One region of the Fictibacillus sp. UD genome, then DNA from elsewhere that is predicted to be linked to it. Evidence: riboswitches for the same ligand, from Rfam matches in the RefSeq annotation. Region 1 holds a riboswitch; each other region holds the start of a gene.
The links. Region 1 has a riboswitch for cyclic di-GMP ahead of P8610_RS15970 (GGDEF domain-containing protein). Riboswitches for the same ligand answer to the same signal wherever they lie in the genome.
Positions count from the first base shown of each region.

Region 1 (10,723 bases):
GAAGAAGATTGATGAGGTTAAAGTTCAGCATGGAGAAAATCCGCCCGTTCTAACAGATTTTGTGAAAGAACTTCGTGGAGAATTATTCACATATTTTGGAGAAGCATTATATGAAGATTTTAAAACCAGCGAAGAACGGTTTATCAAGTGGGGAAGGAAGAATGGCGAACTTGCGGTTCAGTATGAAGTGCCATTAGATACCGCACTAAACAGTACGAGATTTTATCGGATCGTGCTGTGGGACTTTATCCGAAACGAGATTAACAATGAAAAGTTTTCAGTGGACACTGTTTTAAAAGCTGCGTCAATCATTGATCCGTTTTTAGATGAAACCGTTCATGCTTTTAGTGTAGCCTATGTAGAAAACAATAACAGAGTACTCGGATTGGCAAGAGAAGCCATTGAAGAACTCTCTGTTCCAGTAGTTAGACTGACGAGATCCGTTGCTGTTCTTCCTCTTGTTGGAACGATTGATACTCACCGATCTAAGTTAATTATGGAAACATCACTTCAGAAATGTATGGAACTAGAAGTTGAGCATCTGTTTATCGATCTGTCTGGAGTACCAGTCATCGATACGATGGTAGCTCATAACTTATTTAAAGTGATTAATTCACTTAAGCTCCTCGGTGTAAAAGTTACGTTAAGCGGTATGCGTCCTGAATTAGCGCAAACGGTCGTATCATTGGGGATCAGTTTCGAAGGGTTTTCCATTGCGGGTAACTTGTATCAAGAGCTAGAGGCGATGGGAATCGGTCTTCAAACCAAATAGAAATCCAAAATACCTATCTTTTTTAGATAGGTATTTTTTTCTTGTATAAAAAGAACGTTTGTTCGCATATAATAAATAAAAAAGGAGGTTGCTTCATGACTAGCATGTTTTTAAGATGCATCCAGGAAAGGACTGCGGTGGAGATGATTTACCTTTCGCGAAAAGGGGATATTTCTCACCGAATGATCATTCCATACTCACTTCACGGAAACATAATTAAGGGCTACTGTTCAGTTAGAAAAGAAATCCGAACTTTTCACATAAGAAATATATTATCTGTACAATTTCGTTTTTCGCCTTCTTAAGATTGGAGGAATTGTCGTGCAATACGGAAGCGAAGAAGAGCGTTCGCTCATTGAGAAATTTGTGATGTATCCGATTTTACTCACAGTGTTTAATCGGGACCTGCAAATTATTAACGGCTCTCCATTAAAGTTGAGGCAGCCATATGTCGCATTAATCGAACAGATTATGAATCAAATTAGTAAAGATCTATATGATGTTAGAGTTGAACTCCGAAAAAGAAGAATAAAGGTGATGGATGGCAGGCGTGAAGCAGATATTACTGAATACGAGATCTTCATTAGAGGGTACCGTGAAATCATGAGATTCCCGAACGTTCATTTGAAGAACAAAGCCGAAACGCTTATGCTCTCCTATCTTCATGTAACAGCGGAATAAGCCAGAATGCATTCAGGTTTCCTTTTTCATGCCAACTGTATACAATGAATGCAGAAACATATGATGATAGTAGACCATTAGAAATTGAGGATCCGAATGGAACATTTTATTCAGCTTGCCAGACAATTGAACAGAGAAATCATGATTGAGAGCCAAAGTCCGTTTGATCCGGTATGTCCGGTAAATACACCACATCCTTGGCAGATGCTAGGCTGCGGTAATTACGCGGCTGTTTTTTTACATCCAGAATATCCTGATTATGTCGTGAAAATTTATGGCAGGGACGAACACGGGCTGCTGGATGAGAAGAAAGTATACGAACGTTTAGGCGATCATCCCGGGTTTTCTGTTTGTTATTACACGGAAAGTAGGTTCTTGATTTTAAAACGAATCCAAGGTATTACGCTTTATGACTGTGTGCATAAAGGAATTAAAATACCTGAGCATGTGATTTTTGATATTGATCAAGCCTTAAGTTATGCAACGGAAAAGGGATTGCAGCCTAGCGATGTACATGGGAAAAATGTGATGATTTCGGGTAATAGAGGAATTATTGTGGATGTATCTGATTTTTATAAAAAGGAAGATTGCCGCAAATGGAAAGACTTACGGAAAGCGTATTTTAAGTTTTACAAAAAGACACTTTACCATTTTCCTGTAAAAATTCCTTATTTTGTTTTAAATGTTGTACGGGTAGGGTATAGGTACTATAGGATGTTAAAAATTTCTAAAGACTACAAATGATAGGATAAAATACCTATATAAAATACTGGCTAAAATTACCTATATAGTATATAATATCTATAAATCAATAGAAACCTTTGTTATTAAGGGCAAACCAGTTGAAAAGCTGGGACGCAAAGCTATGGGCCTAAAGTATGGTAGACATGCAATGGCAGCCGGTTGCCAAAGGGAAGCGGACTAATGTTTCGATAGCTGTTGGATCTGGGAGGTATATTCTTAAGAGATGTGTATTTATTGTAAATACATGACCACTTAGGAACAAAACTGACAAAGAGATTCAATGTCTATCAACATTGTATTAATGCTTGAGAGGCGAGAAGGTCGAGGAAGTGAAGTTCAGAGGAGCGGAATGTATACGAATACATGAGCACCGGATGAACAAAACTGACAAAGAGATTCGATGTCTATCAACTTTAATTAAAGCCATTCCCTTTTTGGGTAATGGCTTTTTGTATGTAATTTTTCAGGATTTGAGGGGTTGCAGAAATGGAAAACTTCCAACTAGACTTGCGCACACTCAAAAGAAACTTGTTTTCAAAATTTATGGAGTCTATTCCAACCATGATACATACTCACAAAGAGCATCTCGGACAATATGATGACTTTCATACGTTTCTGAACGGTTTTGTTGAGCAATACGAAAAAATATTAGTGAAGTTTTTACGGGGAATCGTTCATGCGGTTTTTTTGCCGGAAAAACGTTTTGAATTATTTTTAAAACAAGCTGAACAAAAGGCTTTTCGGTCTGGTATTCATTTTTTAAGACATCAGCGTATTCCGCATCAGACACTTGCTTGCTTTACTAATAGCATCAGTGAATCTGTTCTGCAGCAAGTAAAAAAAGAAGCAAAAAATGAATCGCATGTTGTTCAACTTTTTATGTTGGACAGATGGAACCGTATATCACATCGATCAGTTACGGGATTCTTAAGCGGTTTTTCAGCAGAGCAATTTAAAGATTTGAAAGAAATAAGTATTCGTGACCCGTTGACCAACCTTTATAACCGTCGCTACTTCTATGACTGTTTGGAAAAAGAGCTAAAGAAAGCGCACAAACTTAAACTGCCGTTAACACTCGTTATGTTTGATATTAATAACTTTAAACTGATAAACGATGAGTATGGGCATCTTGCTGGAGATGAGATCCTTCAGCAGATCGCTGAGCTTTCAAAACGCTTAAAATTGTTTTCCGGATTTAGATTTGGAGGAGATGAATTTGTATTTCTTCTACCGGGAATTTCAGAAGCGGAAGCGTATATCCTTGTTGAAAAGATAGAGAGTCAATTGATGAATTGGAACAATTCAATTTCACTCGCTTACGGTGCAATAGAACTTCTTGCAGATGCATGTGAAAACATTGATTATTATCTTCAACTGGCTGACGAACGAATGTATACGAACAAACGAGAAGTGAAAACGTGCGAAACGTAAGAATAATATGATGAAAATTGATTTATGTAAAATACAGGAACCGCGTGCTAAGATTTCCTAATATAGCATAGCGTGAAGGAAGATGACTACATGAGAGAATGGTTTGTAATAACGGAACACCGGTCTGAAAACATATCTTCTTTATTGCGATGGTTCTTTTTAGTTCTTTGCATCCCCATTTTTTACTATCCTCCTATTTCAAATGTATTGAACTATGAAACAGATACGTTTCCATTGCTATTGGCGATTGGAATACTATATATGACCTCAACGCAAATCGTATTACATAAATGCCATGAAAAATCCGTGTACTACCGATTTTTTACAAGGGGTGGCATTGTTTTTGACTATATAGCTTATGCTTGGCTCATGCAGCTATCTGGAGGAGCAGAAAGTCCGTTTGTTTCAGTCGGTTATTTAATTGTCATTCATGCAGCTCTTTATTGGAGATTGAAGGGAGCTTTCCTTTTAGGAGCAGCAATTTTTAGTACCCTGATGTTCTTTTTTATAACAGAGAGTGGCTATCAGGACACTATGGCTTCCTTTGAATTTTTTATGAAGAGTTGTTTCTTGTGGCTGATTGCATTATATGGCGGTATCATCGCATCTAAAGAAAGACAGCACTATCTTGAGAAAAACATGTATCAGCTTCAATCCGAACAAGACTATTTAACAGGGTTGCTTAACCACAGAAAGTTTCAAGAAGATGTATTAGAAAAAACAAAACAAAATAAGCCCTTCACTCTTGTGCTTTGTGACATTGACCGATTCAAAAATTTTAACGATCAGCATGGCCACTTGATAGGGGATGAAGTGCTAAAGCTCGTGGGATCAACATTTAAACGGTATATCTCTTTAAAAGACGGTGAAGCTTATCGGTATGGCGGCGAAGAATTTGCGTGGATCTTACATACAGCTAGCAAACATGAAGTGAAAAAGATGATTGAATCCATCAACAGCCACTTAAAGCGATTTCCTTATACCATCGGAAACGAACCGTTACCAGTAACATTGAGTTATGGTATAGCTATTTATAAAACGGGTGAAAAGCCTGCCGAAATGATCCAAAGAGCCGATATGCTTTTATATGAAGCAAAGTCATCAGGAAGAAACACGTTAAAACTGGATACCATCAAAATGGAGGAAAATCAGCTAATGATGTAGCGGTTTTCCTTTTTTATTACGTTTCACTCCTAAAGGATTGTTACTATGAAAGATAGCAAAGAAGCAGTTGATTTCCGTTTCAGGTGCTTGCTTTCCGCGGGGCAGGCGGTGAGCCACATTCGTATGTTTCACATTATGTGTCTCACCTGTCTAGTTGCAGTGGCTAGCCCCTCGAGGTCAAAAGTTAAATGGTCCAGAAGGCAAAGTGCGCCTTACTAGCCCATTCACCTTTTGCTTTTCGGCGCTGAACTTTTTGAACTGCCTGCTTGTCCCGTAGAAGTCGGCAACATTAAGCTACAACCAACTTATGAACTTCCAACTAACAATCCTAAAAAAAGCGCACTAAATATTGTTGCTCAAGACATCACTGACAAGTTGATTGTAGTGTAAGACGCGAGACTCCTGGGGAATCAGTGTGACAGGTGAGACACCTAAGGGCGCATAGCGCCGAGGTGGCTCACCGCGCACCCCCCGGAAAGCGAGCGTCTGAAACGGAGATCAACCACTTCCAGAGCAACTATGTATACACAAAAAAACATTTCTTTTAAGAAAGCTATCCTTTAAATACCAGCTGTAAGTACTCGTTTTTGAGGATACGAGCCTTTGCCGTCCTACTAGATTATGAGATAATAGAATCAGAATATATGTACGGAACAGGGGATGAACAAAATGAGTTTGCAATATATATTGGGACGATCCGGCAGCGGAAAGTCCCACTCTGTCTTTATGGAGATTCAAAGAAAACTTAAAGAGAATCCATCCGGAAATCCAATCATCTATCTCGTGCCAGATCAGATGACCTTTCAATCAGAATACAAGCTTTCATCCACCCATGGATTATCAGGCATGATGCGTGCGCAAGTGTTTAGTTTTTCGAGACTTGCATGGCGTGTTCTTGGTGAGACCGGGGGCATGACAAGAATGCATATCACCTCAACAGGCATAAGAATGATGCTTCGGAAAATTATTGAACACAAAAGAGAAGAACTGAAAATATTTAAAAAAGCATCAGAACAAAGCGGATTTTACGAACTGCTTGAGCTCATGACAACAGAGCTGAAACGTTATTGTGTGAGTTCAGAAGACCTTACGTGGAACGCGGAAACGCTCACTTCCCTAGGTCAAAAAGAGAATAACAAGAAGGTGCTTCAAGACAAACTTTCAGATCTCAGCATCATCTCAAGTGCACTTGAACAAGCACTCGCTGGCAAATATCTTGATTCTGAAGACTATTTAAGACTGCTTCAAGAGAAGCTTCCTTATGCTGAGAGTATTAAGAATAGCGAAATTTACATAGATGGATTTCATTCTTTTACACCTCAAGAGCTCGAAGTTGTGGCAGGTTTAATGGCACATGCAAAAAAAGTCACGATTGCACTTACAACAGATGAATCCATTCAACTAGATACAGATCCGCATGAACTAGACACATTTCACATGACAAAAAAGACGATTGGAGTTCTCGCTGAGCAAGCGAAAGAACTCAATGTGGAAATGGAAGAACCGATCTTCCTTCGCGAAAATCCTAAATTCTCTTCTCGGGCGATTGCTCACATTGAAGAGCAATATGACAGGAGACCTGCTGTTCAATCATCGGACTTTGATGGGATTCATGTTGCAGCTGCTGTAAATGTAAGATCAGAAGTAGAAGGTACAGCAAGAAAGATTGTGGAGCTTGTAAGAGATCATGGATATAGATATCGTGATGTAGCCGTTACAGTCCGAAACGCTGGAAGCTATCAGACACTTATTGAGACCGTTTTTTCAGACTATGGAATTCCTGTTTTCCTGGATCAAAAAAAGTCCATGCTTCATCATCCGCTCATTGAACTCATTCGTTCCTCTTTAGATGTTGTTTTAAAGAATTGGCGGTATGAAGCCGTTTTTCGTGCGGTTAAAACAGATATGCTCTATCCGCTTGATGAGATCAGAAAAACAACCTCTGAGATGAGAAGGTGTATGGACGAACTCGAAAACTATGTATTAGCGCTCGGCATTCAAGGCAAGAGATGGACAGATCCTAAGCCTTGGAAATATAAAAGATTTAGAGGATTTGAGTCAGAAGACTTCGGTAAAACAAGCCGCGACGACGAAAAAGAACAACTGATCAATGATTTGCGGGACATGATTGTGTCTCCTCTAAGTCGTCTATCAAAAGGCCTTTCAAACAGCAGAAGTGTTATCGATTATTGTAAAACCCTTTATCAGTATTTAGAAGATCTTCATGTCCCCATGAAACTTGAGCGCTTAAGACTGCAAGCAGAGTCTTCAGGGAAACTTAGGGCAGCATCTGAACATGGCCAGGTTTGGAACGAAGTGTTAGGTCTGCTTGATGAAATGGTAGAACTTACGGGTGAAGAAGAACTGTCAAAAGATACATGGATGCAGATGCTTGAAACGGGGCTTGAAAGCATGAAGTTTGCCCTTGTTCCGCCATCATTAGATCAAGTTTTAGTTGGAACGATGGAGAGATCAAGATTTACCGACGTAAAAGTTAATTTCGTACTTGGTGTAAACGATGGTGTGATTCCTCTTAAGCCAAAGGACGATGGTTTGTTATCAGAAGACGAAAGAGAAGCGCTTGAACGAAATGGAGTTGTTCTTGCGCCGACATCACGAAGGAAACTGCTCGATGAACAATTTATGATTTATCTTGCGTTAACAAATGGCAGTGATCATTTGTTTGTTTCGTATGCACTGGCAGATGAGGAGGGCAAGACACTCCAGCCATCAATGGTTATTCAGCGGCTGCGTGATCTTTTTCCGAAGTTAAAGGAAGAGCTTTATCAAAATGAACCAGTTCATAACGAGGATATTGATTTTGTGCAGCATCCTGTAAAGAGCATCTCCTTTTTAAGCACACAGCTGAGAGAATGGAAAAAAGGGTATCCGATCTCAACCGTTTGGTGGGATGTTTACAACTGGATTATTACAAATGACCAATACGGCCATTATGCGAAAAGAGCTTTATCAAGTCTGTTTTATTTTAACCGAGAAGCACCATTAAGCTCTTCAGTATCACAGGATCTGTATGGTGAAAAGATCTTGACGAGTATTTCAAGGATGGAGCTTTTTCAGTCTTGTCCGTTTTCACAGTTTATGTCGTATGGATTAAAACTAAGAGAACGTCAAATGTACAAACTCGAAGCACCAGATATTGGGCAACTGTTTCATGCTGCGTTAAAACAGATGAATGATGCCCTTCAGCAAAGAAGAGTTTCTTGGGGCGATCTTTCAAAAGGTGATTGTTACAGGCTGGCAGGAGATATTGTAGAACTGCTCGCACCGCAGCTTCAGCATGAGATTCTTTTAAGTTCGAACCGTCATCTTTATATAAAAAAGAAGCTGAAAGAAGTCGTTGGAAAGGCTTCGCACATTTTAAGCCAGCATGCAAAAGCGAGTGGTTTTACTCCTGCTGGTCTTGAACTGGCATTCGGAGCTGGCGGAACATTGCCACCGCTGATTTATAAGTTACCGAACGGAACAACGATGGAAGTGATTGGACGCATTGACCGTGTCGACACAGCAAAAAGCTCTAAAGGACTTCTTATGCGTGTTATTGATTACAAATCGAGTTCAACAGGACTGAACTTAGCTGAGCTGTATCATGGAATCGCACTGCAGATGTTAACGTATCTCGATGTAGCTGTAACACATTCGCAAAATTGGCTTGGCGAAGAATCCGTGCCGGCAGGTGTTTTGTACTTCCATGTTCATAATCCGATCCTAAATGAAAAGAAGCTTCTAAGTGTGGAAGAGATTGAAAAAGAAGTGCTGAAGAAATTTAAGATGAAAGGTCTTGTACTTGCAGAGCAAGAAGCCGTTCACCTTATGGACAGTACGATGGAGGACCGATCTTCCATCATCCCTGTAGCTTTAACACAAAAAGGATTTCACAAATCGCATTCTTCCGTTGCTACAGCCGACCATTTTCATACGATGAGAAAGCATGCCAGGAAAATGGCAGTGAATAGCGGCGCAGGCATCACAAGCGGTGTTATTGATATCTCGCCATATGAAATGAAGAAAAAAACACCTTGTACATTTTGTTCGTATAAACCTGTCTGTCAGTTTGATCAGACACTTGAAGAAAATCAATATCGAGAGCTTCGACCTGAAAAAGATGAAGTTATCTTAGAAAAAATGCAAGAGGAAGGAGGAAACCTCAATTGAAAACATTAATTCCTAAACCTGAAGGTGCCACGTGGACGGATGAACAGTGGCAAGCGATTCAAGCAAGAGGCGAAAATGTACTTGTTGCTGCAGCGGCAGGATCTGGTAAAACAGCAGTTCTCGTAGAACGCATCATTACGATGATCCGCGAAAAGACTGCAGATGTTGATAGACTGCTTATTGTTACGTTTACAAACGCAGCAGCAGCTGAAATGAGAAAACGGATAGGGGAAGCAATTGATAAAGAATTGTCACAAAACCCTTCTTCTCTTCATTTAAGAAGACAGCTGAATCTGATAAACAAAGCTTCTATTTCTACACTTCACTCATTTTGTATTGAAGTGCTACGCAAGCATTATTATGAAACCGATCTTGACCCGGGTTTTCGTGTTGCAGAAGAAACGGAAGCAGAACTTATTCGTCAAGAAGTGATTGAAGATCTTTTTGAAGAAGAGTACAGCAAGGGAGAAGACCATATTTTTTATGAAGTGGTTGATGCGTACAGTTCTGACAGAAATGATATGGAACTTCAAAAGCTTGTGCTGTCTCTTTATGATTTTGCAAGAAGTCATCCTGATCCTGACGGCTGGCTCGATCAGATGGCCGAAACGTACCAAGTGCAAGCATCTTCTATTGATGAACTTCCTTGGACGCAAGAATTACTGGCTGACATTTCGATCCAGGTAGAAGGGCTGCGTGCGTTGGCGCAAAGAGCACTTGAATTCGCGCAAGCCCCAGGAGGTCCTCTTGCTTATGCAGAAACGCTGCAAGAAGATCTAGCTTTTATTAACAGAATATATGGGGCAAAGAATAGCTGGAATCAGCTTTATGAAGAATTTCAAACCTACGCTCCGCCTAAGCTAAAAGCTGTTCGCGGAAAAGATGTAGATGAAGAATTAAAGAATAAAGTTAAATCGATGAGAGACACCATTAAGAAACGAACTAGCGCTCTAAAAGCAGATTACTTTGACAGACACCCTGATTCTTACATTGTTCACATTGAAGAGATGGCGCCGATCGTCAAGGAGCTCTCTTCTTTAGTAAAAACGTTTGGACAAAGATATCGCGAAGCAAAGCGGGAAAAGTCGCTTGTAGACTTTGGTGATCTGGAGCATTATTGCCTTCACGTGTTAAAAGGTGAAGGATCAACGATGGATTTCCCCGTTCCTTCAGATGCAGCATTAGAGTACCGTAATCGATTTGTAGAAGTGTTAGTTGATGAATATCAAGATACAAACTTTGTGCAAGAATCCATTGTTCGTTTAGTGTCCAAAGATGGAGACACAGGAAACATGTTCATGGTTGGTGATGTGAAACAGTCGATTTATCGGTTTCGTCTTGCTGAACCTCTTCTGTTTTTATCTAAGTACAAGCAGTTTTCAAAAGAAGGCGGAAGTGGCTTGCGAATTGATCTAGCCAAAAACTTTAGAAGCCGAAATGGCATTCTGCAAGCTACCAACTATTTGTTCAGACAAATCATGAACGAAACGGTTGGAGAGATCGAATATAGTGAGGATGCTGAACTGAAGCTTGGTGCGAGCTACTATCCAGAACAAGATGGCAATGAGCCTGAGCTGATCCTTATTAATAAAAGCCAGCATGTTGTTGATGAAGAAGGCCTAGAGAGCGGTGAAGTGGAAAAATCAGAGCTTGAAACCGTTCAGCTTGAGGCAAGAGTGATTGCAGAAAAAATTAAACAGATTGTGGGGACAACAGGAAACTCTCCTCATCTTGTTTTTGATAAAAATACGAAATCAA
Region 1 is NZ_JARUHH010000012.1:70,373-81,095, reverse strand. Features, by position in the region: gene P8610_RS15985 (STAS domain-containing protein) at 1-772, shown strand, start outside; gene P8610_RS15980 (hypothetical protein) at 1,094-1,453, shown strand; gene P8610_RS15975 (serine/threonine protein kinase) at 1,550-2,197, shown strand; cyclic di-GMP riboswitch class I at 2,276-2,364, shown strand; gene P8610_RS15970 (GGDEF domain-containing protein) at 2,684-3,628, shown strand; gene P8610_RS15965 (GGDEF domain-containing protein) at 3,719-4,792, shown strand; gene P8610_RS15960 (hypothetical protein) at 4,781-4,924, opposite strand; gene addB (helicase-exonuclease AddAB subunit AddB) at 5,462-8,965, shown strand; gene addA (helicase-exonuclease AddAB subunit AddA) at 8,962-10,723, shown strand, end outside.

Region 2 (10,723 bases), on a different contig from region 1:
GAACTGCTGTTTTACGGATCTAAACAAAAAGTACGGCAGTTTGGGTCGATTGCGCAATCTAAGAACTTTGCGGAGACGCTTGGGGAGATAGTAGGTTAATAATTTGGCAGAGGATTATTCTCATAAGTGAGAGTAATCCTTTTTTTATTTTAAAATATCAAATAAAGCTCATTCGACTTAATTTGACAAGATGGACAAATTTCCTATTTTCCGTAACTCAACCGTAAAACACAACCTCTTTTTTATATAGTAGGATAATAATAGATTACTTGGAAAATTAAAGGGGTTAGGGATAAATAATGAAAAAATGGATAGCAACATCAGTTTTAGGAGCAAGTTTATTATTGTCGCCGCTTCAGGCGTTTGCAAATATCGGAGATCAAACACTTCGTCCAACGATGACTCATTCAGATGTGAAAACATTACAATCAATATTGCGCGATAAAGGATACTTTACATATAGCGGTTCATATACATCGTATTATGGATCCTACACAAAGAGTGCCGTAGTAAGTTTTCAGCGTGCTAAGGGCTTAACAGCTGACGGTATCGCCGGCCGCAACACGTTTAACAAACTAGGAGTCTATAACGTTAACAACTCTTATTTAGTAGAATACGCAAAACGTTATCAAGGCACTCCTTACAAATGGGGCGGAACAACACCAGCTGGTTTTGACTGCTCAGGCTACATCAACTATGTATTTAAAAACTCACACAACATTACGCTCCCACGTACAGTAAAAGACATGTGGGCAAACACAGGATACAAGGTATCAACACAAGCGGTAGGAGACCTTGTATTCTTTGAAACGTACGAGCCAGGCGCATCCCATATGGGTATCTATATTGGGAACGGCAAGTTCATCCATGCCGGATCTTCAACAGGCGTAACAATCGCAGATATGAACAATTCATACTGGGGACCGCGTTATTACGGAACAAAGCGTTTATAAAAATTAAAAGAGGGTGACCCACATATGGTTGGGTCATCCTCTTTTTATGTTTATAATGAAAATTAGTAAACCAAATCTCTCTTTTTACTTCTATTATTTAATACTGTTTTTCTTTTGCCCTCGGTTATTGTTTGATCCGCGTCATAACTTAACTCTGAAAAGAAACAAAAGCGAGTAGCGGTATGTGGATATGACAACTGATTTAAATCAAGACCTGTTGCACGAAATACCTCTTGTATACAATCTAAAGCGACACTTTCTAAACCTTGATTGACTACTTCTTGCATATCTTCAAAGTCTGTCATTCGGGATATGGTTGTTCCGTTTCGGTAATAGGTAAACTTCACTCCAACTTGATTACTCATAAAAAATACCTCCGTCGTTAAAAAGTAAGTGTAAATTGCGATTACTACAGATAGACATGTTAATCATGGTGAATATTGTATAAAGTACGGGTTAGGTATTGTGCAAACGAATATTATACAAAAAATAAAAAAATTACTAATATTATTTCATTTAAACCCTAACAATGTAAATCTTCTTTATCTATTATCGGCTGTAATACAGTACTTTCCATTAAAAAGTAAGATATTTTTTAAAAAATCAACATAGGGATTGTTTTCAAATAAAAATATATCAGAGGAATTTTAGACTGGGGTCTCATTAAGGAGTCTGAAGCATTCAAACAAATAAAATAGTAGCCCAAATTATGGGCTACTATTTATTTTAACTAACAACCCCAGAACAAGATTCTTGCCCAAGGATCGTAGCAGCAATGATGCTTTTTCTTTTTAACTTTCTTGCACTTCAAGACCTTAGAGCTTGAAGAGGAAGAGGAGGATGAAGATGAAGAAGATTCGCACTTGTGATCATGCTTTTTCTCTTCTTTCTTCCAAGACTTCTTCTTCTCTTTCTTATACTTGCAGTGATCGAAGTTACCACACTTGTAACACATTAAACTTTCACCTCACAAATTGATACCGATTTCCTATCTGAATTCGGTTTCTTTATATCATATGTAGGTGGAGACAAGTTGCTTAGACGAATGATGGGGGTTTGAAAAAAATGGGGTCAGACCCGGGGTCTGACCCCAAACAAATACAAAAACTTAATAATGTTCTCTCCAGAAAAACACTTTATAAAGATCAGCCGCTTATGATCTAATTAAGTTAACATACAAATATTTACCAATTTTTATAGAGGTGGTGTTCACATGTTAGCAACGCAGTATAAAATCACGTTGCCTAGTAATTATGATATGAACATTATTAAAGAGAGAGTTAAAAATAATGGCTATAAAACGGATGGCTTTGATGATTTAACATTTAAATTGTATTTAATAACAGAAAAGGGAATCCATTCTAATTTACAAAACAGTTATTGCCCTTTGTACCTTTGGAATGGAAGTGATGGTTTAAATAAATTTTTATTCTCGGGTTTTTTTGACAATATTATTCAATCATTTGGATGGCAGCGAGTGAACGTTGGAATTCCGCTCATTGATACTACTTCCTCAAAATTTACAGAGTATAAATATCTTTTTCAGCTCACTAGAGACATACAACCTCAAGAAAGTCTAAATCACTTTAAAGACACAGTACAAGCAGAAGTCCCAACGATTGATCATACAGAGTACATCATTATTTATAATCCCGATCAGTGGAAGTATGATATATATTACTTTTTAAATGATGTTAGCTGCATAAAGGATATGAACGGAACCCTCTATAGCATCCTGCATATTTCTCAAGGCGATCTTTCTTCTTAGACGGATTGTTCGTACAAAAACCCCACAAAAAATAACGTGCGTTCACACGTTATTTTTTTGTTTACTATTTATTTTTTAGGTTCCTGAATGAACATGCCTTCCTTAGCAAAAGCGAAATGAATAGCGTGCTTCAGGTTTCTAAAGTATGTACTTTCTCCAATGGAGTATTGGTGCTTTGTTACTTCCATACTCAACTCTGGTGAGATACCTACTAACAACGTCTCCATACCAAACAACCGGGCAGAGGATACGAGCTTGTTCAGCATATCGACCATCTCGGAATCTATGGATTTTATACCAGTCAAATCCAGAATTACAAACTTAGCACGATGTTGAGGTAGAGAAGTAAGAGTGTGTTCTAACATATCTTTGGAACGCAATTCATTATATTTACCGATCAGCGGGATAACCACGATATTATCGGTTACTGGAATAATAGGCGAAGAAATCTCGCGGATAAGATCAGTTAACTCGCGCGTGCGATTTTCAACCATTGCCTCAAGCTTCATAATCTCATTTTGTTCTTCACGCTGAACAAGTTCACGAATATTATCTTTTGGCGTAATATTTGATTCTGTTATTCGTATTTTTAGAAAATCAGAGGTAAGATCATGATCTAACACTTCGTACCACATGTTCGTATCAAACAGACCTGTAAATACACCAGCCCAATGACCAGGTAAGAAACAGCCCATACGATTGCTGTTTTGTGCCTTCTTAACTTTTGTTTCCCACCCATTAGAGATGGTAATAACAGCTTCTTTCTTTTCCACATCTACATTTATAAACGTCTTCCCCCAGCCTGCAGTTGCGTATATGTTAGGCAATGATTCAAAAGACGTTTCGATATTAACCATTGATTTTTTATAAAAATCGCTTACGACAAGTCCAGTACGATATCCAGCCGTTTCAAAAACAAGATCAGCCGTTCCTTCGCCAGTAATCTCTTCAATTGAGTCCAGAAATACCTTGAACGCTGAATCAGTCCAAAACAGCAAGACGTCGGCGCCTTCAAATTTAAAAATACCTTTTTCTGTGTCCCAAAGAAAAGATGAACCATTAACATCAATACTTGTTTGAGATTTCAATAATTCATTCGGCGTCTGATTCATAAACAAATCCTCCATAGGCAAAAAAATAATAGACACTCTATTCCTTTTCCCTATTGAAATAATTCTCAAACTGATTTTCAAAAAAAATTTATTCATTCAAAGTTAAAGTATGTCCTATCAACTTAAGCGATGAGACATACTTTAACTAGTTAAAACCTATTTATTTACTAAACTTGTTTGATTAGACTTAATGGCATTAAAAAATGCATCAGCTATTGCTTGATATCCTTCAGCACTTAAGTGAATATCATTTGGATTTGGAAGATAGTTTACATAGTTTGCTTGCACAAGATGTGCGGTTGGGACAAATGTGACATTCATAAATGAAGCGATTACCTCTACAGATTGATTGTATTGTTGAAGGGCGTATAACAATGTTGGAACATATGGTGCGTATAAAGAGTTAGGGTGTGGAAATGGATTATAATACCCCATTACATATACTTTAGCTTTTGGATTTATAGTCTTTATAATCACTAATATCTTCGCAACATTATTTACAGTGTTTTTAATATCAGCATGGGTTATCTGTTGTCCTGCCTGCATTTTAGCAAGAACATCAATTGCTCCAATATCTATAGTAACAATATGTGCCTTTCGTAAAGCTTTTTTCATTGGATTGTGATTTGGGCGGGATGGATCTGTTAGATCTTGAATAACATCTGATGAGGTATAACCCGGAACGCCAAAATAGGAAGGGTTTACGTTGCCTTGTGACTTTAGCAACTCTGTTAAATAGTGAGGATATCCTGGTCCAATGCTTTTATAAGGAGTAATACCAGCTGCTAAAGAATCGCCTAATGATACGTAATTAATGGCACTTTGTTTGGATGAATTTGCTGAAACAGTTAGTGGGGTTAAAGAAAAAATTAGTAAGAAGAAGGAAAGAAAAAAAGCTAACGGTTTTTTAAACAGTTTCATGTACAACCTCCTCGTATAATGTTCTTTTATTAGAACTTTTAGTTCTTAATAAAGTATAGTATATAGGTATTAAAATGTAAACAAATGTTAAATTGTTTATGTAGGAGGGTGTAAATGCATTCGACTAAAAGAGAATAAGAAGCAAACAAGTAATAATAATAAATGTTCTGTTACTAATAATCACAACCATCTTTTTATATTGATTTATTTTTTCGACGTATCGTTCGCAACGTTTTTTCTCATTCTTGGAGTGTACAGGTTACTGAAGGGGAATTCTACTAAATGGGATACATTTGGAGCTTGATAGTAAGTCTTCTTATGTTTTTACAAGTTTACTTGCAGAGAAACACTGATCATCTTCTTCAATATGAATTTAAATGAGCGAACCCTTTTCATCGTTAGGTTTGAAAAACTACACTTGGAAATCCAACGTTAAATCTATTATGCTAGGTATTTCTTTTAGTATGATACTATCGGTCGGCACCTTTTTTATATCATTATCAAATATTAGTCAAACAAAAAAACCACCTATCCAGGTGGTTAGTTTTGTTTATTCTTCCATTTATTAAATTCCAAGAACTCTTTAAATTGCTCTTTACTCACACCAGATCCCATGGCTTCTTTTACTAAATCCGCCCATTCTTGGTCAAGGTTTTTCGTATCAACTTCTGGCTTTATCAAGTGATCAACTGAAATATTCAAAACATCTGCAATCTTTTCAAGAAGCTGAATAGACGGATTCTGTTGAATGTTTCGTTCAAGTGCACTTATGTACGATTTAGCTACCCCTGCTTTATCAGCTAAAGCAGTAATGGAGAGCCCTTTTTCAGTGCGATACTTTTTAACTCGTTCACCAATCATCATTTGTTATCCCCATTTTAAAAGTAATTTGCCTTTATTATATCTTTCTACAATAGGGAAGTAAATAAATTCTGAGTCCTACTTACTACTTAATTTCCTTGTAATTGATATTCACCCAATACTAATTGGGGATTCTTTAAAAAACTCATAATTTCTTCTTTAGTGAAACCTTGATCTCTCGCTTCTTTCATTAATTCAATCCACTCGTGATCTAACATAAAAGTATTCTCCACTAAAAAATCCCTCCAGAAAGTAAGTATTGTCCAGGTAACCCGGCGATCATAGCTCGAAAGCTTTAGATCCGTGGCTTTGCGCCCATTTCTTTCGAAGATGTTTGCCCTTGACTGAAGGATCATTAGGTATATGTCCCTAACACTAATTGATTATATACAAGAAAAAAAGAAAATGTTGTCAGAAAATGACTGTAACGGAAATGTAATATTAAATATTTTATAGCAACCCCATAAAACGATATAGAGGGATTTTTGTAAGGATTATTGAACAAGTATGTGAATGGTTTTATGATTTCTAACTAAATAATTGAGAGGATGATCGTACTTGAACAACAGTTTACCTATAAAATTGTCGAATCAACTCATTTTACCTGTCATTAATGCACCTATGTTTTTAGTATCAAGTCCAGATATGGTAATCGAAAGCTGCAAGAACGGTATTATAGGAACCTTCCCTTTATTGAATGCAAGAACCTCCGATCTTTTAGAGAATTGGATGAAGCATATTAAAGAGGAACTCGAGAAATCACAAACAGAAGATCCATCTGCTAAAATAGCACCTTGGGGAGTAAACTTAATCGTACACCGCACCAATAAGCGATTTGAAGAAGACTTAGCGCTCATTAAGAAGTATGAGCCACCTGTCGTAATTACGTCTCTAGGAAATCCCAGTGATGTAGCTAAAATTGTCCATGAATATGGAGGACTTGTATTTTCTGACGTAATCTCACTTGATCATGCTCGCAAGGCAGCAAAGACTGGAATCGACGGATTGATTCTAGTATGTAGCGGTGCTGGAGGCCATGGTGGTACGTTAAATCCATTTGCTTTTTTAAAGGCCGTAAAAGAATTCTGGGATGGATTGACGATTCTAGCTGGGGCGATTTCTACGGGTGAAGAAATCCTTGCAGCGAAGATTCTTGGAGCGGATCTCGTCTATATGGGCACCCGTTTTATTGCGACACAAGAATCATCTGCCAGCGAAGAATACCGACAGATGCTGATTGAATCTACGCTTGAAGATCTCGTTTATACCGACGCAATAAGCGGAATCAAAGGGAATTATCTGCTTCCATCACTCCAAAAAGCGGGATTCGATGTAGAGAACTTAATGAAACAAGATTCTATAGATCTTTCATTCTCTGAAACGAAAGCAAAGGCATGGAAAGATATCTGGTCTGCTGGACAGGGTGTAGGTAGCGTTAAGAAAATTTCAACTGTAAAAGAAGTAGTGGATGACTTGAAAAGTGAATATCAGAAGGCACTAGATTCTAAGGAAGCTATTAGCACAGCTACTTAAAGGATAGTCCTTTAGAACTAAATCCCCCAAATAAACTGTGGATAAACGTGGTTTTGGGGGATTTTGTTAATTTTCTTTTTTATAAAGCTCAAGATTGGTTTCTGTTTGTAAGCTGATATCATAATGAGTTTTCCAATCCTGTATAATTAGCATTTGCTGAGATTTCTCTTCATAATAGAACTTTGAAGAAGTCTTCTCTAGAAATGGTTTGCCAAGTTGGTTTACCCAATTTTCTACATAGGCTCTATCTAATGTTTTGAAACCAATGTAGCTTACTTTTCCTTTTTTTCCTGGTTCGCTAATTTCTAGATATAACTCGCTCTCTTCTGCAGCATTTTTAAAATTCCAACTCGCATAAACGGGTGAATGATAATCTTGGTCATTATAGTTGTCATAAGGTCCTAACGTTTGAAGAGCTTCTTCTAAAGTAACTCCAAGCGTAATGTTATTCACATAAAATAAATCATTTTTATTCGTTACATCTATGTTATTAAAAGGCGTTCTTTTTTTACCATATTGCTTCTCGAGATCTTCAATGGATTCTTTAGCTGTTTGGTTTACTTCTTCAATGTCTTCTTGTTCTGTCTTTTTATCTTGATTAGTTGAAGGTGTTTCTTCTGTTTCGTTTTCTTCAACGACTAGTTTATCCTCGGTATCTGGTTCTTTTACTTCATTTGTATTGAAAGTAATATCATCAATAACAAAAGAGGTTAATGTTTTTGTCTTGGTGTATATTTCTACTTCTATAGCGTCCTTAAACGTGTTTTCATCAACGATACCTAGTTCTACAGTGACTACTTTTTCGAATGAATAAGGTTCGTCAGGCTTTAAGAAATGATTAGGTGGAACATCAAGAGTTAAGCTCTTGGTACCTAAAGCATCAGCGACATCTTCATTCAATATGTTAACTTTCGCTTGAAAGGGCTCACTATTATAATCGGTAGTATTGTTAACGGTTCCCTTAATTGTAAGTTCGCGTGTGCTCGCCTCAAAAGTCAGCATGCTAGAAGCTTGGGTTAATTCCTGAGCATAACGGACTTCTGGTTTTTCAATTTCCGTCGCTGTTTCTGGCTTTAAATAGTTATCCATCAAATGGTATGAGGTAAAGATGACACCAGCGAATAGTGCAGCTGTAAGAAGTCTTGGAACAAAAGTGTTCTTTCGCTTTGTCGTTTTTCTCGTTGATTTGTCACGTATAGCGAGCAATATGTTTTGTTCATCTTTATTTGTAAAAACAGGAGTACTAGACATGTGTTCGTCCATTGTACGATTTAAGTTTTTTAGTTTATTTTCCATTATCGCTCACCTCCTAGTTGGATATAGTGATTCTGAAGCACTTTTCTTGCTCGGCTTAACCTCGTTTTCACTGTGGACTCATTCATAGAAAGCAGTTCGCAAATTTCACGTACAGAAAATTCCTTATAATAGTGCAGCAATATAACTTCTCTATACTTAAGTGGTAATGAAAGTACAGCAGTATACAGAAGTTGATCTTCGTTTTTTGAAATCATTCCTTCTTCAACAGAATGGGCACTCTCTTTTTGATTAATTGTGAATTTATCTGTAAAAGCAAGCTTCCGATAGCTCCAGCTTTTTAAAAAGTCTTTTGATTTATTGATAGCAATGGTGTAGATCCAGCTTCTAACAGAGGAATCTCCTCGGAATGTATCAAGTTTTGTATACAAGGAGAGATAAACTTCTTGTGTAATATCTTCAGCGTGCTGCCAATTCTTAACGAACGTGTAGACAAGACGCTTAATCTCTTCACCGTAACATTTCATTAAATAAACGATAGCGTCTTCTTTGGTCATGCCATCAATACTTATGGATTGCTTCAATTCTTCGCTTTTCACCTAGTGTCAGCCCTCCTTAAGTTGCGTATCCGTTAGTAAGACGAAGCAACCTCAACACAGGTTTCATATATAGGGGGTCTGACCCCAAACAAATACAAAAGTACTAAATTCGTCCATCAGGAAAGGACACGGTATTGCCGTGTCCTTTCCTGTAAATTTTTTATTGCTCCATATTTTCATTGGAAAGAGGAGAAGAGAAGAATAGAGCGAAAGTATAAGTATTATCTTTATGTTAAGAAACCGTGTAAACTGTAAGGAATTGATTACAACATATATATGTATCGAAATTTTGAGTGGAGGTGTTACCATGAATTTATTCTCATCCATTACCGAAGAAACTTTTAACTACTTAATACGTGATTATGGATTCTCTGAACCGGCCGATACAGATGGGAGCTGGAAGACAACCTTCTCTTATGTAAACGATCAACTGGAAATTGAGATTGAATTGAATTATAGAGATATGGATACTTTTATCTTCTTAAGAAGTTTAGAAGATAAACAGGATGAACCGTCTGTTCGCATGCAGTTAGAAGAAATTATTGACACTGAGCCAGTTAAAAGTAACGGCGATCAAACAACAATCGAGGAGTTTGAAGAAGCCATTATAAAAAAAGCTGCGCTGCTAAAACAAAATCTCCACCAGATCATGAAACAAAAAGAAAAGATATTTTAATAAGGACCAAAAAAGATAACTCCAGACGCGAGTTATCTTTTTATATATTTATGAAAAAGTAAGTGCTAATACGATTGAAATACTGAGATAACCAGCAAACATTAAGACCGCTAAGAAAGCTCCTTTTCCACTTGTACCACCGCGTTTGCGAAGTTCGTGCATCTTCTCCTCTTCACTAATGGAAAGCTGATTAACTTCTTGTATTTGTTTTTCTGCGTGTTTTCTATAAAACATATTTCCTGTAATACCTAAAGCCCCCGATAGACCATATCCCAAACCTCGATTGATGAACGTTCCATCAATACCAATTAATAAAGTAATAATGTCAATTGCTAAAAACCCAATAATAATGTAGACAACCGGCTTGAGCATTTTTCTGTATCCGAGCCAAAAAATGGTTAACAAACAAGCGGCCCAGTTCCAGCTGTTGTCTTTTTGCCATTTTCTTAAATAAAAGTCTTTCTTCTTTTCTCCAACAAATTCAGCGAGTTTAGATTCCTCACCAACATTAATCGTTCGGTCAGAGCTCGGTAAACTTGTGCCTGTTTGGGTGAATTGATTCAAGCCACATCTCTCCTTTCCATAATATTTAATGAACACCCCACTGAAGTCTAGCATCTCAACAGAGTAGAAACTAACCATTATATTCCATTTTCCGTGTATCTCTAAACCTAGTAAATGTCATTCATACAAAGTGTACTTTTTAAAGAATAGATTATTGACAGTAACTAATTGACCTGCTATATTAAAAACAAATTAGTTCTATTTAAAGAACAAAACAACTATAAAAAGAACAACACACGGTGTTTCTGTTTTTTTTTACCTAAAACGTTCTTTATAAAGAACATAACTTTTGTTGGATTGGAGTGATTAAAAATTCGTATCCTTTTATTGTTTATTTGCTCTTTATTAATCATTACTGGCGGCATCCATCAAGAGGAGAAAAGAATGGTTAAGAACAAAATCCAATCCCACAATGCAAGAATTTCAAATGTCGATACTCAACCAAAAACCATCATTCAGAGACCGCACCTGCAATCCCAACC
Region 2 is NZ_JARUHH010000006.1:195,692-206,414, forward strand. Features, by position in the region: gene P8610_RS12345 (ABC transporter ATP-binding protein) at 1-99, shown strand, start outside; gene P8610_RS12350 (NlpC/P60 family protein) at 300-953, shown strand; gene P8610_RS12355 (hypothetical protein) at 1,016-1,318, opposite strand; gene P8610_RS12360 (DUF4865 family protein) at 2,167-2,721, shown strand; gene P8610_RS12365 (STAS domain-containing protein) at 2,790-3,833, opposite strand; gene P8610_RS12370 (GDSL-type esterase/lipase family protein) at 3,990-4,754, opposite strand; gene P8610_RS12375 (helix-turn-helix domain-containing protein) at 5,295-5,615, opposite strand; gene P8610_RS12380 (anti-repressor SinI family protein) at 5,705-5,833, opposite strand; cyclic di-GMP riboswitch class I at 5,879-5,964, opposite strand; gene P8610_RS12385 (NAD(P)H-dependent flavin oxidoreductase) at 6,174-7,148, shown strand; gene P8610_RS12390 (hypothetical protein) at 7,215-8,444, opposite strand; gene P8610_RS12395 (sigma-70 family RNA polymerase sigma factor) at 8,444-9,001, opposite strand; gene P8610_RS12400 (hypothetical protein) at 9,309-9,677, shown strand; gene P8610_RS12405 (DUF2628 domain-containing protein) at 9,726-10,241, opposite strand; gene P8610_RS12410 (glycoside hydrolase family 16 protein) at 10,569-10,723, shown strand, end outside.
Region 2: it holds a riboswitch for cyclic di-GMP, as region 1 does, so the genes downstream of both, P8610_RS12380 (anti-repressor SinI family protein) here and P8610_RS15970 (GGDEF domain-containing protein) in region 1, are expected to answer to the same signal.

Region 3 (10,723 bases), on a different contig from region 1:
GATGGTTCCCTCACTCGTTTGTTGAAAACCGTAAGTCTCCAGCTTTTCAGCTAATTCGTAGCCATACACTTCACCTTCTTGGATAATAGCTAACAGACATCCATCGAGAATCCCTTTTAACATTTGAGTGTTTGACATATAGGTGCACCTCTTTTCACTACCTTGTATTACAAGGGTATTGAACAAAAAAGAATGCCTTGCATGACAAGATATACCAATAGTATATGCAGAACTAACTTGTATTGCAAGGTATTTGTGTAAAATAACTCCAATATTATTTTTCTTTCTTCATAAGCTCTACCACATGAGGTTTCGGATCCCAGCAATTGAACTGGTACTGTGGTTTTGTCTCAAAACCAAGACGTACGCAGTGATAACGCATACCTTGGCTCGTTTTTTCCGGCTTGAAATTTAAACATGTCGCGCAGCAATGATACTTACTTTTATCCATAATCGTTAGCCTCATTCCTTTAACGGTCGGTAAAATAACTCTTTATGATCGCCATATATTCCCGCACGTGCGCTTGAGGAACTGATGAGATTCTGAGCGGTGATCCAAGACCCTCAGCTTCAATTCCAACACGTTTTGCAATCATCTTTGTTCGAAAAAGATGAAAATCACTCGTAACGACTAACAATTGATGATCGGCACCAATCATTTCCTTCGTATATAAAAGATTTTCGTACGTACTGGTGGCTTTTTCTTCAATCTGTATGCGTTCAGGCTCAATCCCATTCTCTACTAAATAGTTTTTCATGATCGTGCCCTCACTCGTTGTTTTTCCGAATCCAAGCCCGCCGCTCACGATAAAGTTAACATTTGGATGGTTCTCGGCATAAGCGAGCGCTTGATCCAGCCTTCCTTTAAGAACAGCACCAGGTCGGTTGTTCTTTGTCCCGCCGCCAAGAACGAGGATGGAGTCTATCTTTCCTGAGACCTTCCCCGGGTCAGTATTAGCAGATGTCAGAATAAGAGTTTCTAGAGTGGCGGCAAAAAGCAGGCAAAGCACCACAATTGTCACAGTTGTTTTTTTATAGGTTTGAAAAAGTTTCATAGCCGTATTGTGTCGATAATAGATGATGAAAAGAAACGCACCTAAAAGGAAGAAAACCGCCAAACCCATGTCCATGTTGGTCGTTTGGATGAGCATAGCCGTTGCATACACGAGAAAAATAATACTAAGTGCTAAAAATAGTTTTTTCATAGATTTCTCTCCGTTCATCTATTTCTATATTCTAGGATATCAGAAAAAGAAAAAGAGCGGAGAATGAAGACTCCGCTCTTGGAAATTTATTTGGTGTTTTTGTTTTTTTCAATCTCTTTTTCAATCTCGTTTGTAATGTTAGCTTTTATGTCAGTGGTTGACTTAGTAGCAGCATCATTCATTTCTTGTTTCTTTTTCGCCATTGCTTCCTCTTTCTTCTTTGTTACTTCAGCCATTTCGCTGTTGTAGTGGGACTGTATTTCAGTCTTTTTGTTTGTGATAATCTTTTGTTTCTCATCTTCTAGCTCTTGTTTAGCACCTGAGAAGATAGAAGCAATGCTTGTGCTTAGATTCTTCAATAGTGACTTTTCTTCATCCTGAAGAGCTTGATCTATTTCTGGCTTATAAGTGAACGAAACGATCTGGTTGTAGAGATAATCAGCAAGTTCCGGCTTTGCAGCAAATGCAGATGTTGAACCCACGCCTAATGCCAAAGTGGATGCTAAAACAATTTTAGGCCATTTCTTTCCTGCCTTTTTCTTTGCACTGAATTTTTCTTTTCGAGAGATTTCCATAACAAAATACCCCTTCCTTTATATATAGAACTCATAAAGAAAGCGGTCGGTTGCGCTACTAGCTTCAGTTGTCCCAAGCGCCCACATACAGAACAACCTTCACAGCTCCACACTATCTAATTATATTCTGATACTAAATTACCACCAGCTCCATTCACTGTAAATGGGTATTTAGTAAGTTATTACTAAATTTTCATTTTAGTAGGATTTTATTTAAAGATTCTATTATAGGTTTTGTATTGGAGGTATTTATTTGGGTAATTTTTTAAATCCCATTTTTAGAATTTCATTTGAGAACAAAAGAAAAACGACATTGTCCACCTCCAGTGGACAATGTCGTTTAGAATGTATTTGTCTGGGGTCTGTCCCCCTTTGTGAAACTCCCCACAATGTAGGCAAAGAAGGATAGCACGATTGGCATTACAACCGTATGCATGCCCCATAGGTTCGGATAGTTCAGGTGCAGATACATATAAGAGCCAACTCCGACGAGTATAGATGCGATCGCTCCGTTGGCATTTCCTCTTTTCCAATACAGCCCCATAACAATTGGCCAAATGAAGGCTGCTTCTAATCCACCGAATGCAAAGAGATTGAGCCAAATCAGCAAGTCTGGCGGATGAATGGCCATCGCGAACACACTTAATCCGACTACAGCTGTGATACCGAAGCTTAGTTTTTTTACAAATTGCTCTTCTGCATCTGGCTTGATGTAATTGATATAAACATCCTTTATAATTGCTGAGCTGACGAGCAGTAGCACAGAGTCAACCGTTGACATAACGGCAGCAAGCGGCGCAGCCAAAACGATCCCTGCCAACCACCCTGGCAGTACCTCGAGTGCCAATAAAGGCATTACTTTATCCGGCACCTCGATACCAGGAAGGACTACTCTTCCAAACACACCAGCTAAGTGCATGCCTAACATAATGAATCCCACAACGAATGTTCCGATGATCATCGCTCGATGCATGGCTTTTGCGTTTCGGTAGCTCATCGCTCTAACCGAGATCTGCGGCAATCCTACGACACCCACACCAACCAAAATCCAAAATGATGAAACATAAAGAGGTGTAAGGGATTGATCAGATCCGAACGGCGAAATGAGATTTGGGTTTTCCGCTCTTAACTCACTCATAATGTTTTCGATTCCGCCACCTGCTATAATCGTTCCTGCTAGTATGATGACCGTCCCGATCACCATGACAACGCCTTGGATCGCATCTGTAATCACGACAGCTCGAAATCCACCTGCGATAACATAAACGAGGACAGAACCCGAAAAGATAAATAGGGCTGTTGTATAGGATAACCCGGTGAACGACTCGATTAGCCTTCCTCCGCCCACCCATTGGGCAGCCATCGCTGAAAACAAGAAGATAACAATGCTTAACGCTGACAATATGACGACCCACTTGCTTTCATAACGCGCTTTTAAAAAATCAATAAGTGTAACTGCGTTTATCTTACGAGCCACTATCGCAAACTTTTTTCCGAGGACGGCTAGTGTAAAATAACCTGTCACAAGCTGCGCCATAGCGAGCAATACCCAGCCAAGCCCTAATTGATAAGCAGCACCTGGCCCTCCAATAAAGCTTGAAGCACTACCATAAGTGGCCACCATCGTCATAGCGAGCACAAAGCCGCCAAGTTCTCTGCCTGCTAAAAAGTAATCTTGTAAAAAAGAAGGTCCACTTTTTATATGACGAGAGGTGTAAATACCAACTAGAAAAACAAGGATCAAAAAGAACGCTAAAGGAAGGATCACATCCCAGTTCATCGAACATCGCCCTCCTCTTTTGGCCCTGAATCTTCTGTATCAAACGGAACTTCTTTGAAAAAGAACTTCACCATGATATATACCAAAACGGTAAAAACAATAAATCCTATAATACAACTGTAAAAAAACCATGCAGGAAATCCAAGTATGTATGTGTACTCTTTAACAGGACGTCCACCTAGACCGTAAGCAAACGCATACCACCAGATAAAGTTTAAGATAGCGAGCACAGTACCCATAATGGCTTCTTTGTTTGAGACTCGATATCGCCAGTCCGTTCCCTTTTTCATTGCCCAACCCCCTGGAGTTTCAATACATAAAATAAGTCCACTCATTACTATGGCAAATTCATTTCACCTTGTCGAGTTCTTTCGACTTTAAAGAACATTTCTATTCCTACTCATGATATCCCTGTTTACGTGACAATATAAAACGAGCACCCTTTTTAAGGTGCTCGTTTTCAATGATTATTGAGTTATTGAAGCGGTGGTTGTGTCTGTTGTGACGGGGCATAAGCGTTCAGCATGCTCGTCATATCTTGTTGGTTGAGCTGTGGAACTTGATAATAATGATGCTTATTTTGCCAGATTGACAGCTCGTAAGCCATCTCTATCCAGTTCGGGATTCCGTCTGCTAAAACACGTCTCATAACGGGATTGGTAACTTCTAAGGTCGCCATCGCTCGTAAAGATGCATTGGACTTTAATGTTCCTAGGATAAGGGATGAAACAGACTCATCATTTAATTCGGTCACGCTTTGAATCGGTTTTTTAGGCTGCGCTGGCTTTAATCCGTATACAAAGTCATTGTCTTGCTTCATCATATAAGACTCTGTTTTGTGAGCTGGATTTGTTCCTGTTTGAAAAGCCTGCACACAAGCATTGTATTCTCTTGAAATATACTGATAGTGGCTGTTCAGCATCGTTTTTAATTCCGGATCCTGCACGTGACCACCGCACATCGTGTATAGATTTAATGTAGAAACTATGCCACTCAGCATTTCATGAACATCAAACATCTCATGACCGCCATGGTTGAGTTGAGCAGGTACTTGACCAGTTTGCATGTTTTGATGGATGAATTCGGGACTGTTAGTTGCTGCTGGCTGCTGGCTTTGATTCGGGTTTGGTTGATTCGATTGATTTGGATTCAAAATGTATACCTCCGTTAAATAAAATACGGGGTTATTTTGTGTAGTTATAACCTAGATATTCGTTTTCTAGCTATTTTTTCGGAAAAATTTCCGGGGAAATTTGATAAGAAATGCTATAAACGCTGTACTTTCGACAAAAACATTGTGAATTTTGTTTCGGAAAATGTATAACTTTGCGAAAAGGAGTGATTCGAACCGATTGCATTCCCGCTTCCTTCTGGGGTTTTACTCAAAAACAATAAGGGAAATAAATTGTTTGGGGTCAGTCCCCATTTCCCACATACGGCTATCAGCAAGTATAATAGAAGTACAACTGAAAGGAGGTGAAAATTATTCCTAGATCACCCCGAATTTGGTACCCCGATGCTGTTTATCACGTGACGACTCGCGGAAACCGCAGGGAACCCCTATTTTATTCCCATCTGGATTTCCACCGCTACTTAAAGATCTTAAGTCACTGTGTTAAAAAGCACGCTGTCGAGCTCTTCTCTTATTGCCTCATGACAAACCATACGCACCTTCAAATTCTGTGCAGCAAGTCCCCACCTGGAGAATTCATGAAAGAACTAAATGAAACGTATGCCATGTACTTCAACAATAAATATGAATTAACTGGCCATGTATTTCAAGGACGCTACGGAGCAGAATTGATCGAAGAACGTTCGTACCTTCTAGATACGAGCCGTTACATTCATCTAAACCCTGTGGCCGCAGACCTTGTTATGTTTCCTCTCGAATACCCTTGGAGCAGTTACCGATATTATGTGACCCAATCGGTTTGCCCTTTCGTAGACACCTCAACCATCCTTGGACTTTTTCAAGATTCAAAAACTCAATATCGAGATTACGTAGAAAGTAAGATATCACCAGCAGTTGAGCTGTAAATCGGATGTAAAATTACACTCTATCAATGAAAGAAAGTCAGTCACAGCAAAGAAAAAGCCGATTTTGTCTTTCTGTGAAAGACAAAATCGGCGAATGTGTAATTGTATGGGGTCTGTCCCCCTATATGTGTAAAAAAATAATAGACTTGACACAAAATATGGTATATAATATTTACAAGATTTACCGATATTAATGGTGCAGAAGTGGTTATTATATTAGAGGGGGAATGGACCATGAGCCGAAGCAATGCTCTTGTCTTAACTACAGAGATAGACGCCATTCGCACGACCATGTATGAGGTAAGCAAAAAGGTTAATAGTCTTGCAGATCCGCTTCTTGTTCAGTTAAGTCAGATTTTAGATGAGAAATTAAACAAACTGGATCAAATTAAAGATTGCGCATAGATATTAAGCATACACACATTTAATTCAAAAGTTAACCGAGGTCTTGTCTGCATGGATAGGAAGCTCGGTTTTTTATTGATTGGTTTACTCTTAAACTTATAACCGCTGATTGGGGTAATACTTTGAAAACGAAAACCTATGTATCCCTTGCTATTTCTATAGTATTTTTGCTTTCTTTATATTTTATCTTTACGCCAAACCAAATCAGTTTTAAGGAATTAGAGCTAAATAACCTTTCACCTGAAACTCACAAGTTAATTATCCGTTCAACACTTGAAAAAGAAAGCGCGTATCTCTTTTTCTCAAAAACAGATAGCCAGAAATCCATCTATTTTTATTTTGACCGAAACGACAACAGAAACTTGTACAGCTATCCAAAGGCTACTCTAGTCAGCCAAAAGGATAAACTTCAGATCAGAATAAATAATCAAGATGCCTATCATGATGCGGACGCGAAAGATAGATTATTACTAGAATTTGAGCATCAATCTTTTCCGAAGCATATTGAAGTCCTATACAACAACAGAAAAATACAGCTGAAAGCTATTACATACTAAAAATTGAGTATACACCACCAGATCATGTAAACGTTTCACCCGTCATCACGCTCATAAAATCTCTAAAAAAGTAGTTATAATCGAAATCAAACGCGATGCGATGTTTTTTTTCTTGTTCGCCAAATTGTACATACGGCCTGACATCTGCAATACTTTGACCTCTGGCAGTGGTGCCGTCTTGCAGCACAATATGTACAGGAAGCGTCCTATACGTGAACATATCTTCCCTTATGCACGCCATTAAGGTGATTGCATCGTGAACCGGACTTCCTTGAATATTTGGGATGCGGCTTTTATAAAAATTATAATAAAAATCCAGCACCGGTTTGATGATCGGTGCTTTACCTTTGTAATCAATATAGTTGACCATTTCTGGGGTAACAAGCGCCCTGTCTGTTACGTTCAATGGGATGATGGTTAAGTTTTTTGCATATTGCAGAACAATCCTTACTGCGATGGGATCGGCGTGAAAGTTTGCTTCTGACACTGCCGTTACGTTACCAGGAACCCAAAAAGCTCCGCCCATTATGTAATAGGCTTTTACTTTTTTCATAAGCGATTGATACAAAATAAACATCGTTGCGAGTGAAGTAAGTCTGCCTGCATTTACAATGATAAGCTCACCCTGATATTCTTCGATGATGTTCACGATCTCAAAGAAGTTTTCGATCACTCCGCTATTCGTTTCGGGCTCTATCGGGCCTAATCCATAGACTCCATGAACCTCAGGATAAAAAATGGGCTGTTCCCCTGTCATCGGAACTTCTGCTCCGCCGATTATTTTCACTTCACTTGGGAAGTTGAATACTTTTGCAAGATATTGTACATTCGCAATCGTCTGCTCTCTGGACACATTTCCATAGTCCGCAACGACCCCTACGATATCTATTTCGTTGCTTAAATAGGCATATGTTAAGGCGACTGCATCATCAATCCCCGCGTCTCCAAAGAGCAACACTTTTTGTCCCATTGCACGAATCCCCTTTTTAGGCTTTTGTTTTATCCTATTAGGCGATATGTTGTCTTATGAAATTTGGCAGTAAAAACTATTGTAAAAACCTATTTTTTAGGTCAGGCGTTGGAATCATACAGCTATCCTTTTTACCAAACCACCTATAGCGATTTTTCGCTACTTTTTTATATAAGAAATTCCGAAGAGGCTTTGGTACGATAACGAGAACTTTTCCAAGGTTAAATGGAAATTTTAAAAACTGGGAGGTTGCGAATACAGCATCGGATTCTGTATAAACTTTTCCGTCCTTTATTAAAATAACGGAATTGGTATGCACAGGATCTATATTGTATCGAGAGAGCAACTTTTGCCCTGCTTCTGATTGAATAGCTGAAAACTTTAGCACACTGCTCTTTTCATGTTTGAGAATAAATTGCACGCTACTATTGCAAAGATTACATATTCCATCAAAAAGAAGAACAGCCTCTTTTCCTTTCAAATTCTCCACATCCACCCCTCCCTTTTACGAGTGCCTTTTCTTCAATCTTACTATTAATACCTATCAATATCATCTTTCTCTCTTACATCTCGTAGTATAATTAGAGGACAGATCTAGAAAGGTGATTGCATCATGAAAAATAAAGAAATCAAACAACAGGCTCGGTTGCAGCTAAAAGGACAATGGGGTGCAGCAGCATTATTAACTCTGCTATTTGCTTCGATTTATTACTTCATCCCGTTAATTATTGAAATTAATTTAAGTGGCGGCTTTAACGCATGGGTAAACAAGCCTGAAGGTGCCGATGGACCTGCTGTAAGTACATTTGTCATTACGCTTGTTTTACTGCCGTTATATATCGGATATTTATGGACCTTTTTATCGGTCTTTCGCACTGGTGAAAAAATTAAGTTTTCCAGCCTCCTCCAAGCATTTTCCGAAATCAGTATGTACTTGAGAATTCTCGGAACGTATTTAGTGATGATGGTGTATATGTTTCTGTGGACACTTCTTCTTGTGATACCAGGAATTATAAAAGCATTCTCGTATTCGCAAACATATTTTGTATTAAGAGACCACCCGGGGATCGGCATCAACGCAGCGATCACAAAAAGCCGCAAGCTGATGGACGGGTATAAGTGGAGATTTTTTGTCCTGCAGCTAAGCTTCATCGGCTGGGGAATTCTATGTTTACTTACTCTCGGGATCGGATTCCTTTGGCTTTCACCTTACATCACCGCGTCCTATGCTGCTTTTTACGAGAACTTGTTGAGACAGCAAGAAGGGGCATAAATATTAGGAAAGGTAGCAGTTAGCTGCCCTATTAGGTTGTTGGATTGACGGTAATGAGTGTGTGGAGTGCTGAGAGTGGAGGGAGTGGAACGGAACTTGGAAGAATACAATAAGCTTAAGAATAAGCCCCTGTTTTGTCCATATCAGATGGACAAAACAGGGGCTTTTGTATTTGTTTGGGGCCAGACCCCATTTCCCTAAATATTTCCCACTCATAGGACATATCTATCAGTAAGGACAATCAGACAAGACATCTAAGGGGTGGCATGATGGATCAACTTACTGTAATCGTCGTCGGGGTCATTGGGTTTCTCGTATTTATGGGTATCGTCGGATATACGCAAACGGCTTACCACTTACGCAAGTGGACTAAAGAGCTGCAGCAGATCGAGAACAACAAAGATCAGCAGCCTTACTCCCACTGGCTGCAGCGTGTCACATCAGATTACAAGCAATTTCATCTCGCTGGTGTGCCGCAGCTTAACACACAAGCGCTTATCGAAAAGCACCTATACAACGAACGCATTCCGCTGCTCGGAATTTTCAGAGTACCGGTCGGAAATATACAAAAACTGCTGAACCAGCTTCCGTCTTTCACCATCATTCTCGGTGTGCTCGGAACCTTCATCGGCCTAACGCTCTCACTGCTATCGATGCAAGACACGCTCATGACGCTCGGCACTCAGCCCGCCGACTCCAACCTCACACTTAACTCAATCATCTCATCACTCACTGCACCGTTTGAAGGGATGAGCGTTGCCTTTTTTACAAGTATCGCTGGAATTGGAGCTGCACTCTTCTTGAACCTGATCCAGTCAGGCTTTTTCTCTCAGGGCACTTCCCTTTCTTACATGCAAAATAAACTTTTAGCCGATTGTGAAGTGTATCTCGATCACAACATCAACAGCGATCTGATCAACGACAAGCCGCAGGATTCGGTTGAACGTCTGCTTGACCGCCTCGCTGCAAGAGTTGAATCATCGTTCGATAAAACACTTGGCGAGTTCGCGTCTCAAATGGTTAATTTTACTGCAGGTCTTCAAAAAGCGATGGAAGACGTGAACGGAATATTTGAAGCACAGCGTGAGCACTCTGAACGGTTCGCAGCATCCACCACACAGCTCGATCAGTTCGGCCAGCGTTTTAACGAAACAACGAAAGAACTTGGCACGATACAAAAAACGGTCGATACGAGCATCAACGCACTCGCAAAAAACATTTCCTCATTCGAACAGCAGCTAAAAACAAGCAACGACCGCCACACACAAGGTCAGCAAAAGTTCGAGCAGCTTATCCAGCGCTCTGATAAAATGCTGCAAGAAGCACAGCGCCGATCGGAAGAACACGCACAATCGATGCTTCGCGGCATGCAAGAACAGCTTCAGCATTACCAAAATCAGCATGATGCACTTGAAAATCGTCTCGCCCAAAAACAAGACGAATGGCATTACCGATACTCTGAAAAACAAGGAGAATATGGCCGGGCAGCAGCGGACTTCGCGTCAAGCGTCGGACAGCTTGAAAAAAGCTTTTATTCCGCTGTTGAACACATCAAACGTGATTTTACAGACCAAGTACGAAACGTCATGGATAGCCAGAGCCGCCAGCTCGCTTCTACCCTGAACAATTCTCAAAACCAAAACAGCCGTGATGATGATATGCGTGAACTCGCACGTACACTCGAAAACCTGCACCACGGCTTAACGCGAAGCATCACCGACAACAACCGTACGCTCTCAGATATGTACCACCTCATGCAGCGCATCTATCAAGCTGCCATGAACCAATCAAACCAAGTGGTCTATGAAACACGCAGTCCACGGGCAACGGAATATGTCGATGACGAGCGGATGCCTGAGGTCTCTCCGCAAAATTTTAGGAGACGGTGACCGGTATGAAGGCGCGCAAATCCTACTACAAC
Region 3 is NZ_JARUHH010000006.1:167,304-178,026, reverse strand. Features, by position in the region: gene P8610_RS12230 (PadR family transcriptional regulator) at 1-138, opposite strand, end outside; gene P8610_RS12225 (YdcF family protein) at 471-1,205, opposite strand; gene P8610_RS12220 (hypothetical protein) at 1,292-1,780, opposite strand; cyclic di-GMP riboswitch class II at 1,816-1,898, opposite strand; gene panF (sodium/pantothenate symporter) at 2,121-3,560, opposite strand; gene P8610_RS12210 (YhdT family protein) at 3,557-3,850, opposite strand; gene P8610_RS12205 (spore coat protein) at 4,036-4,626, opposite strand; gene P8610_RS12200 (transposase) at 5,037-5,597, shown strand; gene P8610_RS12195 (aspartyl-phosphate phosphatase Spo0E family protein) at 5,832-6,002, shown strand; gene P8610_RS12190 (hypothetical protein) at 6,125-6,559, shown strand; gene P8610_RS12185 (nucleoside hydrolase) at 6,582-7,529, opposite strand; gene P8610_RS12180 (thiol-disulfide oxidoreductase DCC family protein) at 7,606-8,019, opposite strand; gene P8610_RS12175 (DUF975 family protein) at 8,143-8,802, shown strand; gene P8610_RS12170 (hypothetical protein) at 9,072-10,691, shown strand; gene P8610_RS12165 (OmpA/MotB family protein) at 10,697-10,723, shown strand, end outside.
Region 3: it holds a riboswitch for cyclic di-GMP, as region 1 does, so the genes downstream of both, P8610_RS12220 (hypothetical protein) here and P8610_RS15970 (GGDEF domain-containing protein) in region 1, are expected to answer to the same signal.